Regions from separate parts of the Cohnella sp. GCM10020058 genome, predicted to be linked through region 1. Evidence: predicted binding sites of a transcription regulator. Region 1 holds the regulator's gene; each other region holds the start of a gene.
The links. The regulator LexA, encoded in region 1, represses DNA repair genes until DNA is damaged. The targets are predictions, from matches to a motif close to CGAACATATGTTCG.
Positions count from the first base shown of each region.

Region 2: a site for LexA is predicted at 2,314-2,327, ahead of ACFSR7_RS14045 (SPL family radical SAM protein). Genes of this name have one in related genera too.
Region 3: a site for LexA is predicted at 2,091-2,104, ahead of addB (helicase-exonuclease AddAB subunit AddB). Genes of this name have one in related genera too.

Region 1 is NZ_JBHUJV010000013.1:198,468-202,633, forward strand. It holds gene ACFSR7_RS22330 (hypothetical protein) at 1-488, opposite strand, end outside; gene ACFSR7_RS22335 (DUF896 domain-containing protein) at 611-808, opposite strand; gene ACFSR7_RS22340 (LysM peptidoglycan-binding domain-containing protein) at 969-1,418, opposite strand; gene lexA (transcriptional repressor LexA) at 1,583-2,206, shown strand; gene glnA (type I glutamate--ammonia ligase) at 2,294-3,622, opposite strand; gene ACFSR7_RS22355 (MerR family transcriptional regulator) at 3,656-4,075, opposite strand.
Region 2 is NZ_JBHUJV010000008.1:376,555-380,720, reverse strand. It holds gene ACFSR7_RS14055 (response regulator) at 127-786, shown strand; gene ACFSR7_RS14050 (AbrB family transcriptional regulator) at 836-1,966, shown strand; gene ACFSR7_RS14045 (SPL family radical SAM protein) at 2,367-3,380, shown strand; gene ACFSR7_RS14040 (DUF3298 and DUF4163 domain-containing protein) at 3,481-4,089, shown strand.
Region 3 is NZ_JBHUJV010000019.1:223,931-228,096, forward strand. It holds gene ACFSR7_RS31635 (Na/Pi symporter) at 1-471, opposite strand, end outside; gene ACFSR7_RS31640 (class I SAM-dependent rRNA methyltransferase) at 611-2,026, shown strand; gene addB (helicase-exonuclease AddAB subunit AddB) at 2,186-4,166, shown strand, end outside.

The DNA.
Region 1 (4,166 bases):
TGCTGTCCAGCAAACTCCTTGAGCCGAACGGACATTGCATCCAGCGGATACCGGTTCATCAGCTTGGTGAACACCCAGTTGCCGCCTTTGATCGTCTCTACGACGATATAGCCAGGCATCTGGACGATTTTGCGAATCTCGAGCGGCTTAAGGGTCTTGTATCCCGCAAATTTGCGCGTCTCCAGCCTGTCCTTCGAGACGGCTAAATAAGGCCGACGGAGGAAGTAAAATACGGCGAGCAGCACATAACAGCCTACTGTTGCCCAGAACATGCCGGCGCTCTGTTCAAAGCTCGCGGACCAAGGCTTAAACAATAGAATATAGAACACGATCAGAAGCACGAGCGTGAAAGGCATAATGAAGCTTCGCCCTTTGAACCGGTCGATCTGCACCGAAGGAGCGGACAAACTCTGCTTCCCCTCTTTTTTGCGGCGTTTGTTGATTTGCTTCGAATTGCGCTGTACGGCGCGTTCCCATGAACGTGACACTGGATACCCTCCTATGTATAGGCAAAGCCGGCTTTAAGCCGGCTTCGCCGCGTTGCCGCATGAATAAGACCGATCATGCCATCTTTCACGACGTTAAATATCGGAATCTGCAAACGGGCGTATCAATGCTTGATCGTATTTTCGGGCGGTTCGTCCGTCCACTCGATCTGATCGAGCTGTTGCCTGAAGTTTCGTTTGAAGTTGTCCAGATAAAGCTTGCGCAGCTTTTGTCGCTCCAAAGTCTCTTCCTCGGTTAATCCGATCGTTTTGTGTTTATGTGCCAACTCGTTAATCCGAGCGATCAGTTTGTCGAATTCCATAGGGTCACCTCCCGTGTTGCCTCTTCTAATTTGACAATATCGCAAGGGGAATGTCAAGGCGAGGCTAAAGCAAAAAGACCGATATGCATCGGTCGATTAAGGATAGTCTATTCAAGAAAGATTCGTAATGCGAATATCGAAGGGATAAGAACGTGCGTTCCTATTCGACTTTATCGGACAGCTTGGCCGGAAGGACCAAGCGTTGACCGGAAGCAATGGTGGATGACGTCAGTCCGTTGCGCTTCATGATCAGGTGCACGGCCGCGATCGTCTTCATGCCGGCAGGCTTGGCACCCTCGGCAATCGCCCAAAGCGTATCTCCGCTGTCTACGGTCACGGTCGCTTCCGTTGCGGCAGCCGGACGGACGGAATCGGGCTCGGCTGATGCAGTCATCATGGACAGTCCCGCATAGATCAGCAGTGCGACAATCGGAATCAAAAACAGCCGCAGTCCCTTAAAGGAGACGATCGATTGAAAAGTGATCGCCAATGCCGTGCGCTCGACTCGCGCGGTCGAAGCGGAAGCTCGCCCCTCCCCGCTATCCCTCTTCATATATGTATAATCATTAGCCTTCAGCGAATCCGAACCGAGCAGCTGTACTTGTACCATCTCATCCACCCCAAACGTTTGTTCTGATACGAGAATACCACGAACATATGTTTGAGTCAACGATTTTGCGAACGCAAGTTCCCTAAGAACGAATGTTTGTACGAACTCCGGTTCTGTGTTATAATTTGTCATATGAATTTTCAAGTCAGTAGGAGGGCTTCGAGGTGTCGAAGATGTCCAACCGTCAATCCGCCATATTGGAATTTATTAAGAATGAAGTCAAGGACAAGGGTTATCCCCCATCCGTGCGCGAGATCGGCGAAGCCGTCGGACTCGCTTCGAGCTCTACCGTGCATGGCCATCTAGACCGTCTCGAAAAGAAAGGCCTCATTCGCCGCGATCCGACCAAGCCGCGCGCGATCGAGATTACGGACGGCGAGCAGGATCCTGTCGTTCAGTTCGCGCAGTCCATTCGTCAGGTTCCGCTTGTGGGCAAGGTCACGGCGGGCGTGCCGATCACCGCAACGGAGAATATCGAGGAATACTTCCCGCTTCCCGCCCAGATGGTCGGCGAGCAGACGGTGTTCATGCTCTCCGTCAGAGGCGACAGCATGATCGACGCCGGCATTCATAGCGGCGACTACGTTATCGTGCGCCAGCAGCAGACGGCTACCAACGGCGATATCGTCGTCGCCATGACCGAGGAAGACGAAGCGACGGTCAAGACGTTCTACAAGGAGCGCGACCACATCCGCCTTCAACCGGAGAATACGACGATGGAGCCCTTGCGCTTGAATAACGTGAGCATTTTGGGCAAAGTCATCGGTTTAATCCGCAGCATTCGATAATCGTTTTATTCCTTCATTCGACATCAACAACAAAGAATCCTCGGGATCGCGAAGCGATCGCCGAGGATTCTTTGTTGTTGCCGAGTATTAATAAGTCGTCAAATATTGATCCCGCTCCCATTGGTGGACCTGGGTGCGATAGATGTCGTATTCGATTTCCTTCATTTCATAGAAATGCGTCAGCGCGTGATCGCCGAGCGCATCGCATACGATCTCATCGCGCAGCATCTCGGACAATGCTTCGCGAAGATTCAGCGGGAGGCTTGGAATGCCTGCGTCGATGCGCTCTTCTTCGCTCATCACATATATATTGCGGTCGACCGGCGCAGGCAGCGCCGTCTTGTTGCGAATGCCGTCGAGGCCGGCCTTCAGCATGACTGCAAGCGCCAGGTACGGATTGGCAGCCGGGTCCGGATTGCGGACTTCGACGCGCGTGCTGAGGCCGCGGGACGCCGGAATACGGATCATCGGACTGCGGTTGCTCGCCGACCAGGCGACATAACATGGCGCTTCATAGCCGGGAACGAGCCGCTTGAACGAATTGACGGTCGGATTCGTGATGGCCGCCATGCCCCGCGCATGCTGCAGGATTCCCGCCATATAGTGACGCGCCACCGTGCTGAGGCCCAGACGGTCGTTCGCATCGTAGAACGCATTTTCCGAGCCCTTGAACAGCGACTGATGGCAGTGCATGCCCGAACCGTTCATGCCGTACAGCGGCTTCGGCATAAACGTCGCGTGCAGTCCGTGCTTGCGTGCGATCGTCTTGACGACGAGCTTAAACGTCTGGATTTGGTCGGCCGCCTTGATGGCGTCCGCATATTTGAAGTCGATCTCGTGCTGCCCGGGTGCGACCTCGTGGTGCGAAGCTTCGATCTCGAAGCCCATTTCCTCGAGCATAAGCACGATATCGCGACGGCAGTTTTCGCCCAGATCGGTCGGCGCAAGGTCGAAGTATCCGCCTTGGTCGTTAAGCTCTGTCGTCGGATTGCCCTTCTCGTCGGTCTGGAACAGGAAAAACTCGGGCTCCGGGCCGACATTAAACGACGTATAGCCAAGCTCCTCCGCTTCCTCGAGCGCACGCTTCAAGATGCCGCGCGGATCGCCCGCGAACGGCGTGCCGTCAGGCATATAGACGTCGCAGATCAGGCGCGCGACGCGGTCTTCCGTGACCCACGGGAAAACGACCCATGTATCGAGATCCGGATACAGATACATGTCGGACTCCTCGATCCGAACGTAGCCTTCGATGGAGGAACCGTCGAACATCATTTTGTTGTCCAACGCCTTTTGGAGCTGGCTTACGGGGATTTCCACGTTTTTGATGATGCCCATCAGATCGGTAAATTGCAAACGAATAAAACGTACGTTCTCTTCCTTGGCAATCCGAATGATATCCTCGCGCGAGTAGCTCATGACAGCCTCCTAGTATGGTCGTTGTAGGTACAGCTACTTGTTCTTGTAAAAGCGGGACAGCTCGCCCTGGATGAGCGATACTTGGCCCGGGCGCTTGTTGCCCGACATGATCTGCTGCTTGAGCATGCGGTGAAGCTGAGATTCGGACATCTCGCGTCGCTTGACCTCGGACAGCTCGTTGATAATCGTTCCGTCATCCGCGCTCTCTCCGACCGGGTTCATCACCTGCTTGATGCCGGCGATGTTGACGCCCTTTTCGATCAGCGCCTTGATCTCGAGCAGACGCTCGACGTCGTTAAACGAAAAAAGCCGCTGATTGCCCGCGGTCCGGGCGGGTTGAATTAATTCGTGTTGTTCGTAATATCGTATTTGCCGGGCAGTCAGATCGGTCAGCTTCATGACAATGCCAATCGGGAACAGCGCCATATTTCTGCGTATTTCGTCGCCAGCCATAACATATCAACCTTCCATCTGGGCGCGGAATTTGCAACCACTCCCATTGTAGCCCGGGCCGCAAAACATGTCAAGGAATGTGAGGTTTAAT
Region 2 (4,166 bases), on a different contig from region 1:
TTTTACAGAATACCGAATTCGTCCTCCAGAGTCAAGCCTTTTTTTGTTTTTTTTGATTCCCCCCCGCGGGGGCTTCGATAAGGGTGAAATGTGCCTTATAATGAGGCTCAAAGGGAGTGAACGCGGGTGTATAGGATCTTAATCGCCGACGACCAGACGCTCATGCGTGATGGCCTGCAGACGATCATACAGCTCGAAAACGACATGGAGGTCGTCGGGACTGCCGAGAATGGCGAAGATGCTTGCGCGCTGGCGATTCGTCACAGGCCGGATCTGGTACTGATGGACATCCGCATGCCCGTGATGAACGGCATCGAGGCGGTCAAAAAGCTCCGGCAGGATGCTCCGGACGTCAGGGTTCTCATGCTGACCACCTTCGACGAGGATGACTACATTATCGAAGCACTCGCGAACGGCGCCGTCGGGTTCCTGCTCAAGGATATCCAGAGCGACAAGCTGCTCCAGGCGATTCGCGACGCGTCCCGCGGCGAGATGATGCTGCCCGCCGGGATCGCGGCCAAGCTGGCGGCACGCCTCTCTTCCCCGCATGCAGGCAAACCGTCGAGTTTGCGCGCACGCGGCCGGACGGACGGGCTCAAGTTCACGGACCGCGAGCTCAGCATTATTGCGCTGATGGTCGAGGGACGAACGAACCGCGAGATCGCCGGTCAGCTGTTTATGAGCGAAGGCACCGTTAAAAATTACGTCAGCACGATCTACGACAAGATCGGGACGAACGATCGCACGCAAGCGGTTATTTGGCTGAAAGAAATGGCCAACGGTTGAACCGGCCGAGCGGGATGCGACTGCGGCGTTCGTCAAGAAAGGAAAACGTATGAAATCCAACGTCCCACCTGCTGCCCCCGGCCGAACGGCGCGGGGGCTCATCGCGCTGATTACCGCACTGGCGGGCGGTACCCTGATGCATGTATTGAACTGGCCGCTGCCCTGGCTTCTCGGGCCGATGATCGGCGCATTGATCGGATCCTCGATTTGGAAGGGCAAGTATCACTGGCCGAGTCCCGTACGCAATGCAGGCATGATCGCCGTCGGGTATACGATCGGCTTGTCGCTCACCGGCGCCGCGCTGCGGGAGATGGGCGCGCAGCTGCCTACGATGCTGCTGATGACCGCGCTGCTGCTCCTGCTGTGCGCCACGCTCGCCGCCGTCGTTGCGAAGCTAGGCGGAATCCCTTATCTCACCGCGCTGATGGGCAGCATACCTGGTGGGCTCACGCAGGTACTCATTTTGGCGGAGGAGACCAAAGGCGTTAACTTGACCGTTGTCACGATTATCCAAGTCGTGCGACTGATGTTGATCGTGATCTGCATCCCGCTGCTGATCTTCAGCCCGATCTTCGGCTTTCAGGCCGGCGAAGCCGCAGGCGCGGTTGCGGCCCCTGGCGTGCATACGGATTGGGCCGGACTATGGCCGGCGCTTCCGATTTACGCGGCAGTGTGCACGTTGTTTGCAATCTTGGGCAACAAAGTCCGTTTCCCGACCGCTTTCCTGCTCGCTCCCGCGCTCGGTGCGGCGCTGCTTCAGGCGGCCGGCCTGCATGGACCTTCGCTGCCCGCGCCGATCATCGATGCGGCGCAGCTGGCCATCGGGACGTACGTCGGACTGCTGCTAAAGCCAGCGCAGCTCGAGCGTAAGCTGCGGACGTTAACGCTCGCGGCGCTGAGCGGAGTCGGCTTGCTTGTCTGCGCGATCGGCTTGAGCTTCCTGCTGACCAAGATCCATCCTTTATCGCTGCCCACAGCCTTGCTCAGTCTCGCGCCAGGCGGCATGGACCAAATGGGCATCGTCGCCCACGAGATCGGCGCGGATCTGTCGACCGTGGCGGGATACCAGCTTTTCCGCACGTTTTTTATTTTCTTCGCCGTCCCGCCGTTGCTCAGATGGATCATTCGACTCGCCTCACATCGCGCCAAGGACGACCAATCGGGGCAGAAGACGTCTTAGAGGCTTGCTTCCGGAAGCACTTTGCGGGCTGGCGAGCCTCCTGGCCGCAAGTGCTTTTCCTCGAAAGCACTCTGCGTCGGGACCCCCCACTCCGATCACAAGTGCTTTCCATCGAAAGCACGCTGCGTCGGGACACCTCACTCCGCTCACAAGTGCTTCCCCTCGAAAGCACTTTGCATCGGAATACCCCACTCCGTACACAAGTGCTTCCCTTCGAAAGCAAATTAACCCTCCTCTCCGCTCGCATATGTTCTTTTTCAAAAATCCGCATCTCCGCACTCCCCATACTGACCAACTGGTAACCATCCATTCTTTACTCCTCTCCCGAATTCTGTTATCCTAAAACAGGAACAAACGTTCTCCTTTCATTTAAAACACTTCCTCGGAGGAGGTCCCCAGGATGAATCCGACTCAATATTTGCCCATGCGGGCCAAGACGATCCTAAACGCGGTGACCGCCCACTCGATGCCCTTCGATTGGTCGATCAACCCGTATCGCGGCTGCCAACACGGGTGCAGCTTCTGCTACGCGCGAAGCACACACGCCTATCTCGGCGAGGCGGCGGACGACACGTTCCAGCATCGGATCTTCTACAAGGACGACGCGCCTGCCATCTTGCGCGCCCAGCTGCAGCGCATGCGCGCGCGGGGCAAGCTTCCGTCGCACGTCGCGATCGGCACCGCGACAGACCCTTACCAGCAGCTCGAGGCCAAGACCAAGCTGACGCGCGGATGCCTGGAGACGCTCGCCGAGTTCGGCGTAGGCGTCAGCATGACCACCCGCTCGCCGCTCGTGCTGCGGGATCTGGATCTGCTGCGCGAGCTGCCCGGCGCCTCGGTGAACATCAGCATCCATACGCTGGATGCCCGCATCTGGCGCACGTTTGAGCCGTCGACGCCGTCACCCGCGCGGCGTCTCGAATGCGCGCGCACGCTGAACGAGGCCGGCGTTCGCGTCCACGCCTTTGCTGCGCCGATTCTTCCGCTGCTTACCGACGGCGAATCCGACACCGAGGCGCTCGTCCAAGCGCTCGCAGACGCCGGCGTTCGCCATATGATGTCGTCGTTCCTGCGGCTGTCCACGCCGGAGGTCAAAAGCTGGTTTTTCTCGGTGCTGCGTACGGCCTACCCCGAGCTCGCCGAAGCTTACGGCAAGCTTTACTGGCATTCAGCGCGTCTCCCGGACAGCTACCGGCGGCCGGTCTACGCCCGAATCGCGGCGCAGATGAAGCGCCACGGCTTATCCGAGATTGGCGCACTGGAAGTGCCTAAGGGCGATGCCGCATATGCATTGGGCGCCGCTCCCTCCGCTGAACGAACAGCCTCGCCCTCTCGCCCGGAGACGACCGATTCGCCGTTCCCGAGCGTAGACGGCGCTTCGCCGTGCCACCCCGTGCAGTTGGCGCTTTTCTGACTAAAGGACCGCGCCTCCAACATCCGTGCCCGGCACCCCCACTTCCCCCGGCGCATAAGCTGTGAAGACAATCGCCTAGCGCAGGCAAAGGGGAATGAAAATGAACGTACAGACCTTAATGCTTCCGATCTCGATCGAGCGGACCGCGAAGCCCCCGCTCAAGCTCAGCACGCCCGTCATTACGGGCGGCACGGGCGAGGAAGCCCGCAAGACTATGAACGAGGCGATCAAGCGGGAAGAAGCTTCGCTGATGTCCACCCAAGGCTATCCGTCTCCCGACGTACAGGAGATGGACGGCACGTTCGAGTTGAAGACGAACCAGCGCGGCGTCCTCAGCCTATCGCTGCTTAATTATGTGTTCACGGGCGGCGCGCACGGCAATACGATTCAAAAGTCGCTGACCTTTGACGCGGACACGGGCCGTTCATACAAGCTTAAAGACTTGTTCAAAAAAGGCGCCGACTACGAAAAGAAGCTCAATGCGCTCATCGAAGCCCAGATCAAGGCGCGCAAGCTCCCGCTGCTGTCCTCCTATCCGGGGATCGCGCCGGACCAGGATTACTACATCGCGGACAAAGCGCTCGTCATTTATTTTCAGCTCTACGATCTGGTCCCTTACGCCTGGGGCTTTCCCTACTTCCCGATCTCCGTCTACGCCATCCAGGACATCATCGACGAGGACGGACCGCTCGGCGCCATGATGTATTGAGACCAATCGGCAGACATCCCGCCGCGAAAAAAGGAAGGCCGCCTTCGCCGCGGATGCGGTTCGGCAGCCTTCCTTTC
Region 3 (4,166 bases), on a different contig from region 1:
CAGCAGAGCGAAGCCCGCGAGCACCGCTCCGCCGAAGCGGCAGGCTTCGTGCACGCGGCGGGGCAGCGGCGGCAGTGCCCGCCACTCCCCGGACATCAGGGACAGCAGCCACAGGCCGGTCCCGGCGCCCAGCAGAGGCAAGCCGTAGCGGTGGAGCGCAAGGCTCATGAGCTCCGTCGTCAGGCAGGTGCCGACGTTGGTGCCGAGCAGGATGCCGAAGCAGCGCGCGAACGGCAGGATGCCGCTGTTGACGAGACTGATCGTGAGCAGCGTGACGGCGGTGCCGCTTTGCAGCAGCGCGCTCGATGCCGTGCCGAGAGCAAAGCCCCGGAGCGGCGTCGACGTGGAGCGCGCGACGGCGAGCGTCATGCGGTCTCCGGCCCAGCTTGCGAGCGCGGCCTCCATTACCTTCATGCCGGACAGCAGCAGCGCCAACCCGACGATCGACAGCGAGATTAAATATAGCAGCATACAATCGTTTCTCCTTTGGGATACATAGCCGCGGACGACGAGGACGACAAGGACGACAGGGAAGACAGGCTCGACCTGTCCCGTCTGGACCATCGTATGCGGCAATCGTACAAGACATGATAGAGAAAGGAATGAGCGCATGCCGACCGACAACAAGCCTTTTGCCGTGCTGAACCGCTCGCGCCGCCCGAGACTGGAGCTCGGGCACCCCTGGATTTTTGCCAATGAGATCGAGCGTACCGAAGGCGAGCCCGAGCCGGGCGGTCTGCTGGAGGTTCGCGACCACCGGGGGCAATTTCTGGCGACCGGCTACTGGAACCCCGCTTCGCAGATCGCGATCCGGATCGTGGCTTACGGGCCGCTGGACGCGATGGACAAAGCCTTCTTCGACGCGCGCTTCCGCGCATGCCTGGACTACCGCGAGCGGTTCGCGCCCGAGGACGAGTCGTGCAGGCTCGTATTCGGCGAAGCCGACTTTCTGCCGGGGCTCGTCGTCGACCGGTTCGACGGCGTTCTCGTCGTTCAGGTGCTGACGCTTGGCATGGACCGTGCCCGGGACGCGTGGTTGCCGGCGCTGGTGCGCGTGTTCGCCCCAAAGGGCGTCTACGAGCGCAGCGACGTCGGCGTACGCACGCTTGAAGGGCTCGAGGAGCGCACGGGCGTCCTGTACGGCGATTGCCCGCGTTACCTGCAGATCGTGGAGAACGGTCTGTCCGTCCAGGTCGATATCGAGGGCGGCCAGAAGACGGGCTACTTCTTCGATCAGCGGGAAAACCGCGCTGCGATCGAGCCGCTGATGAAGGGCTGGGGCAAACGAAGCGGCATCGCCGTCGAGGAGCGCGCCACCGAAGAGGGCGTAAGGCCCGTACCCGTAAATGCCAACGGCAGCATCGTCACGTTCCCGTACTGGGACGGCGCCACCGTGCTGGAGTGTTTTGCGCATACAGGCAGCTTCACGCTTCACGCCTGCAAGTATGGCGCCAAGCGCGTCACGTGCCTCGATATTTCGGAGCATGGCATCGATACCGCGAGGACGAACGTTGCGCGCAACGGTTTCGAGGACCGCGTCGAATTCGTCGTCGCCGATGCGTTCGAGTATTTGCGCGAGCAGGTCAAGGGACGCGAGGAAAGGGCGGCGAGAGCCGGCTCGGCGGAGGGGGCTGCCAAAGGCGGCAAGCCTGCGGCTAAGGTCGACACCTCCAAGCCGCTGACCAAGCAGGGGCGCACATGGGATGTCATCATCCTCGATCCGCCGGCGTTCGCCAAGACGAAGCGCGCCGTGCCGGGCGCGATCCGCGGCTACAAGGATATCAACCTGCAGGCCATGAAGCTGATCAACGAGGGCGGATATCTGGTCACGGCGAGCTGCTCTTACCATGTCCGGCCCGAGCTGTTCATGGAAACGCTGCTCGAAGCGGCGCGCGATGCGGGCAAGGTGCTGCGGCGCATCGTCTGGACCGGCGCCGGGCGCGATCATCCGCAACTGGTCGGCGTCGAAGAAGGCCATTACCTGAAATTCGGCATTTTCGAAGTCAGGAGCCGCAAAGAGCTGTGATCGCATGATCGTCGGCCGTCCGTCCCGCCTTCGCGCGGAGCGGACGGCCCGTTTTTTTTCGGTGCGAACGTCTGTGCGGGTACGGGTGTGGTACAATGATCGCTAGAATGAAATGAAACGGAACGGTATGAAACGGTAAGGGAAATGGAGGCACAGGCCATGAAGCTGAGATTGATCGCGGGCCGCTCGGGCAGCGGCAAGTCGCATCTGATCAAGACGGAGATCGCCGAACGGATCGCGCAGGATCCTGCGGGTCCGCCGCTTCTGTTGATCGTGCCCGAGCAGGCGACCTTCCAGACCGAGTATGCGCTGGCTTCCGCCCCGGGCTCGCGGGGATTTATGCGCCTGCAGGTACTGAGCTTCAGGCGGCTGGCGTTTCGCGTCATGCAGGAGACGGGAGGCGCGGCCGTCGTTCCGATCGCGGATAACGGGAAGACGATGCTGATTCACAAGGCGCTCGTCCGCCGTCAGGCGCAGCTTAAGCTGTATCGCAGCGGCGCAGGCGGAGCCGGGCTGGCCGAGCGGATCGGCGAGCTGCTCACGGAATGGAAGCGATACGGCACGGACCCTTTTGCCATCAGCTCCGTGCCGCTATCCGGACGCGGCGGCAAAGACGGCGGCGGACCGTCCGGCGCCGCGGAGCAGGCGGCCGCTGCCGCAGAAAGCCTGCTGTCGGACAAGCTGCATGACCTTTCCCTGCTGTACGAGGACGTGGAGCGCGAATTGGCGGGGCATTATCTCGACGGGGAGGATTCGCTCGACTTTTTGGTCCGTGGAGCGCCAGCGTCGACGCTGCTTCAGGACGCGGAGGTTTGGCTGGACGGCTTCCACGGCTTTACGCCCAAGGAATATGCGGTCATTGAGGCGCTACTGAGCCGATGCACGCGCGTATCCGCCGCGCTTTGCGTGGACCGCCCTTATAGAGCCGGCGAACGCCCGGACGAGCTGGATCTGTTCCATCAGACCGCGGACACGTCCGCGCGTCTCTGCGCGACGGCCGAGGCCGCGGGAGCGGAGCTCGAGCCTCCTGTTTTATTGCGTCCGACCGTGGCGCCGCGCTTTGTTGACTGTCCGATGCTGGCGCATCTGGAGCAGGCAATGGACGGCCGCCATCGCTGGTCCGGCGGAGAAGCCCAACTGCAGCCGGACCACCCGCGCTGCGGCTTGTCGATCCGCGAGGCGGCCAGCCGGAGAGCCGAAGCCGAGGCGGCGGCGAGAGACATGCTGCGCCGCGTACGCGAGGACGGCATGCGCTGGCGCGAGATGAGCGTATTCGCTCGTAATCTGGCGGATTACGGCGAGGTGCTGGCTTCCGTTTTCGACGATTACGGCATCCCGTACTTTCTGGACGGCAAGGCAAGCGGTTCGCAGCATCCGCTCGTGGAGTTCGTTCGCTCGGCGCTGGAATGCGTGATCGGCGGCTGGCGCTACGAGGCGTTTTTCCGCTGCGCGAAGACGGACCTGCTTCATCCGCAGGGCGGCACCGTCGCGCGGGAGTCGGTCGATGCGCTCGAGAACTACGTCCTGGCGGCCGGCATCGACGGCTGGCGCTGGCATGACGACCGCAGCTGGTATTCGTTGTCCGCCCGCGACCTGGAGGCCGAGGAAGAGGACGAAGACGGGGCTGTGCGAGGCGGGCCTAGGATGCAGGCGATCCGCGCGACCCGGGATGCGCTGCTCGCGCCGCTTAGGACATTCGAATCGCGCTTCAAGCGGTCCAAGACGCTGGCCGACTTAAGCCGCGCGCTTTTCCTGCTGCTGGAAGAAACGGCCGCGCCGGATCGGCTGGAGCTGTGGAGCAGGCAAGACGAGCTGGCCGGCGAGCCGCTGCGTTCCCGCATGCATCGTCAGCTTTGGGACGGCGCGATGGGGCTCCTCGATCAGCTCGTGGAGCTGACGGGGGACGAGCCGGCGGATCCGGCATTGTTCGCGGGCATGATCGACGCGGGACTGGAGTCGATCCGCCTCGGCGTCGTGCCGCCTTCGCTCGACCGCGTCCTGATCGGGACGCCGGAGCGTACGCGCACGGACCGCGTATCCGTCCTGTATCTGCTGGGCGTGAACGAGGGCGTTTTGCCAAGGGCGATCAAGGACGACGGTCTTCTGAACGAGGAAGAACGCGTCAGACTGGCCGAATCGG